DNA from 2 places in the Delftia sp. HK171 genome. Region 1 is predicted to be linked to the other one. Evidence: riboswitches for the same ligand, from Rfam matches in the RefSeq annotation. Region 1 holds a riboswitch; the other holds the start of a gene.
The links. A riboswitch is a leader RNA that binds a small molecule or an ion and turns the genes downstream of it on or off. The one in region 1 is predicted to bind cobalamin.

Region 1 (2,174 bases):
GAATGGTTGGACGGTCTGAAATGGACAGGCTCAACAGCCAGGATCGCTTCGCCCGCCTGGATTGGGCGCGGATTGCCGCTGAGCTCGATGCCGAAGGCCATGCCCTGCTGCCGCAGCTGCTGACTGCGGATGAAAGCCGCGCCTTGGCCCGCGAGGCGGCCGCCGCGTCTGGCCTGCCGCCCTGCGTGCAGGCATGGCGCCCGGTGCTGTACGGGCATCTGCTGGCCCTGGCCAACCGCTGGCGCGAACACATGGGCATGCAGCCTGGGTTGCCGGGCTGCTTCGAGGATTTCATGCGTCAGGGCCGGCAAGCAGGCCAAACGCAGCCGCAGCCACATCTGCTGCGCGTGCCGCAAGCGGGTCATGCCCCGCTGCGTTCATACAGCGAAGGTGCGGCGGTGTTTCCGCTGCAGCTGGTGCTGCTGCTGTCCCGGCCGGGCCAGGATTTCGAGGGCGGCGAATTCGTGATGACCGAGCAGCGCCCGCGCATGCAATCGCGCCCCATGGTGCTGCCGCTGGGCCTGGGGGATGCGGCCATCATCGCCACGGGGCCGCGCCCGGTGCGCGGTGCGGCGGGCTTTTACCGCGTGCACCTGCGGCATGCCATCAGCCGCGTTCACCGTGGCGAGTGGCTGGGTCTGGAGCTGCTTTTGCACGACGTGCCCCAGGCGCCAAAGGCTCTGCAAACAGACCGCTGGCTATAATGCCGCGCCTGCAAAGGCATCCGTGCAACAGGTGTCCACATGCCAGCCATGGGGATGAAACGGGAACAAGGTGACTGCCAGCAAATGCTTTTTGCGCTGCCGGCACAGGCCTTGGCTGCCCCCGCAACGGTAAACAAGTCAAGGCGCTCCATGCCTGTCCCGCCAGTCTCCGCAACCCTGCGGAGGGGCGATGACAGGCTGTCACTGGTTCATGGCGTGGTCTGCAACATGCAGCTTTTCGCGGGTGGATTGGGAAGACGGGGCGCTGGGCGCAAGGCATGTCCTTGCGCCGCTTGTGAGCCCGGAGACCGGCCTGCTGCGTTTCGCGCCTGCTGTGCAGGCGTTTTCTTGACTGTCTGCGGGGTGCGGATGGCAACGTCCTGCTCCCCTTCCTCCCACGCTGGCTGGAGAGGTGGCAGTGCCTTGCTTTCGCATCAGACGGTCGAAGACCGATGTTCGAAATGCATTCTTCCTTTTCCAGGGTTTCCAGCGCTCGCGCTGCCCAGTCCCTTTCCGTGCGGCTGAGCCCGCTGGCCCTGGCCTGCGCCTTCATCTGCCTGCCGGCGCAGGCTCAAACCCAAACGCCCACGCCAACGCCCCCATCAACCGCCCTGCCCGAGGTCCAGGTCACCGGCCAGGCCGAACGCATCGGCCAGCAACTGGCCCAGCCTGCGCGCTCTGCCAGCCATACCGGCGTCTCCAACCAGGAAGTGCCGGCCAGCGTGGATGGTGTCTCTGCCGAGCAGATGCAGGAGCGCGGCGACTACGCCCTGGTGGACGCCGTCACGCGCACCGTGGGCCTGACGGCCAGCAGCACGCCGGGCAATGGCGGCCTGTCCTTCAGCAGCCGCGGCTTTGCGGGCGTGAACTCCGTGGGCGTGGCCGAAGACGGCATGGTGCTGGGCGTGGCCGCGGGCACCACGGCCTATCCGGGTGACAGCTGGGGCTACGAGCGCATCGACGTGCTGCGCGGCCCGGCCTCGCTGATGTATGGCAGCGGCACCATGGGCGCCACGGTCAACGCCATCCGCAAGCAGCCCAGCCGCACCAGCTCGGCCGAGGTGCTGGTGGGCGCGGGCACGGACGACACGCTGCGCCTGGGCCTGGGCGTGACCGGCGCCCTGGGCGCCTATGCCAGCTACCGTATCGACAGCTACACCGCCCGCAGCGCAGGCGAGCGCGATCTGGACCAGTCGCGCAACGGCAAGTTCATGAGCACGCTGCGCTTGGAGCCCACGAGCGACCTGCAGATCGACCTGATTGCCGACCGCAGCGTGCAAAAGCCCAGCCGCTACTGGGGCACGCCGGGCCTGGACGGCAAGGTGGTGGAGTCGCTGCGCGACCGCAACTACAACGCCGAAGACAGCGTGCTGCGCTATGCTGACGAGCGCCTGCGCGCCAAGGTGCAATGGAAGGCCAATGACTGGCTGACGGTGCGCAACGAGCTGTACCACGTGCAGTCCGACCGCC
Region 2 (2,174 bases), 2.2 Mb from region 1:
TGCTGCGGTTGTCGCGGCTGTAGATGTTGGCGCCAGATCCGCGAAAGCCCGCGTTGTAGATGCCGTCCGTGCGCAGCTGCAGCTCCACGCGGTGCAGTTCGTGCAGCTGCCAGCCCAGGGCGCCGCTGGCGCCGCGCCGCTTCCAGCCCGTGTTCTCCATGCGCGTGCCGCCGTCGCCCGACTCGTAGTCGCCGCGCCCGCCTGCGCTCACGCCGAAGTACCAGTCGAAGCGGTCATTGGCGCCGGCCGTCTGCGCATCGGTGCGCCACAGGTCCCATGAACCGGCCTGGACCTGGGCGCGCGTGCCGGGCGCGGTAGCCCCGGTTTTCATGATGATGTTGACCACCCCGCCCATGGCCTGGCTGCCGTAGATCACCGAGGACGGGCCGCGCACGATCTCGATGCGCTCCACATCCGAGGGGCTGAGCTTGGACAGGTTGGCCGTGCCCGCGCGCCGGCCGTTGACCAGCACCAGCACCTGGCTGCGGAAGTCGCGCCCCTGGCCGTCGGTGGAGGCACCGCGCAGGTTCATCGAGGTCTGGGCCGCCGTCCATTCGCTGAGAAAGCCCACGGCGTTCTCGGCCAGCAGGTCGGTGACCGAGCGCGCGCTGGAGCGCTCTATGGCCTCGCGGTCGATGGTCTGCGTGGTGCCCGCGATGCGGCTGCGCGCCTCGGGCCGCGCCGTGGCGGTCACGAAGACGGCGTCCAGCGCATCGTCGGCGGAGTCCGTGGAGCGGCCCGAAGCCGGCTCCTGCGCGGCGCCGGCCGCTGCAGCGCAGCTGGCCAGCAGGACGGCGGCTGCTACGGGCCGCAGGCTGGAGACAAGAGGGAGAACAGAGAGAAGGCCGGAGGAATCGGCGGCCGAAGAAGCGAAGCGCATGCGTTGAACCCAACTGCCCCACTCACCCGTGGGGCCTATCGTCTGAACCACGCCGCACAGCGCGCACGCCGGAGCCGGCCACGGCAGCGCAGGCTGGGGCCGGACCGGACAGGCGCACTCCCGCGGCGTCCGAAAGCAATGCAGAAGGCCGGTATCCGGGCTTGCGGAACGCTGCGGCGCGCAGGGTGGGCGCGCTGCGGCAGGCATCCCCGCCTTCCCATGCCCGAGAAGGACACAGTGGCTTGCGGCGCGTGGTTTGGGGCGCGTCCGCGTGGGGAGTTGTATTCCGCTGACCGTTGCGGGGGCAGCGCAGGCATTGCGAGCGGCCACCTCGATGGCATCGCGCACCTGCTTCCCGTTGAACCCCTGGCCGGTGAACGGCATGGGGCACCTTCAGCAACAGCGCACCGCCACGGCCCAGGGGCTGCGGCGGTGCGCCAGCGGCGGATTATCGCCCAGCCCAGAAGCCCGGCACCCGGGCCAGCGCCCGCAGCGCGCGGCGGCTGCTGCGCGCGCTGGTGGCCAGGCGGGCCTGCAGGTAGCCGGCGGCAAACCAGGCGCGCGGATCCGTGCCGGCCTCGTCACGAAAATGCGCGGCCGCCACGGCCATGTCGTTGTGCAGGCCCAGCGCGTCCTGGGCGGGCACCAGCGCCTCGGCAAAGCGCCGGCCCTTTTTGCCGGGCCACATTCCGGGCGCGAATTCCCGGGCAAAGTCCGCCAGGTAGCGCAGGCGCTTGAGCCGCTTGCGCACGCGGTGCTGCTGCGCCAGCGGCAGGCGGTCGAAGTGCAGGCCATCGCGCAGCACCTGGCGGTGCAGGCGCGCCAGCCGCCGTGCCAGGTACTTGCGCGTGCCTGCGGCGGACAAATCGGCAAAACGGGCCGATGGCTCTCCCTGCGGTGCCTGCGCCAGCGCCTGGATCTCGGCCAGCGCGTGCAGGAATGGCGGCTCGCGCACGGCAGCGGCTGCATCCGCCTGCACGGCCGCCGGCGCCTGCCAGTCGCACAGGGGCGCATGGGCGGCCTGCAGCAGCGGGCGCACCACATCGGCCAGCGTATCGGCATCGCGCAGCGTGCCCAGCTGCGCAAAGGCCTGGGCCAGGGGTTCATCCCATTCGGCGCGCATGCCGGGCGCCAGCCCTGCGCACTCACGCAGCACGGTGCGCAGGCGCCGCAGGGCCACGCGCAGCTGGTGGATGGTCTCGGCATCGCTGCCACCGCCCTCCAAGACCGCCAGATGCGACTGCACCTGGGCCAGGGCAGCAGCCAGCGCCGCACGCACAAAGCCGGCCGCATC

Region 2: it holds a riboswitch for cobalamin, as region 1 does, so the genes downstream of both, BO996_RS27335 (TonB-dependent receptor) here and BO996_RS17510 (TonB-dependent receptor) in region 1, are expected to answer to the same signal.

Annotation. Positions count from the first base shown of each region.
Region 1 covers NZ_CP018101.1:3,891,700-3,893,873, reverse strand. The annotation lists gene alkB (DNA oxidative demethylase AlkB) at 1-2, shown strand, start outside; gene BO996_RS17515 (2OG-Fe(II) oxygenase) at 21-704, shown strand; cobalamin riboswitch at 717-1,035, shown strand; gene BO996_RS17510 (TonB-dependent receptor) at 1,157-2,174, shown strand, end outside.
Region 2 covers NZ_CP018101.1:6,122,226-6,124,399, forward strand. The annotation lists gene BO996_RS27335 (TonB-dependent receptor) at 1-880, opposite strand, end outside; cobalamin riboswitch at 1,010-1,290, opposite strand; gene BO996_RS27340 (CHAD domain-containing protein) at 1,329-2,174, opposite strand, start outside.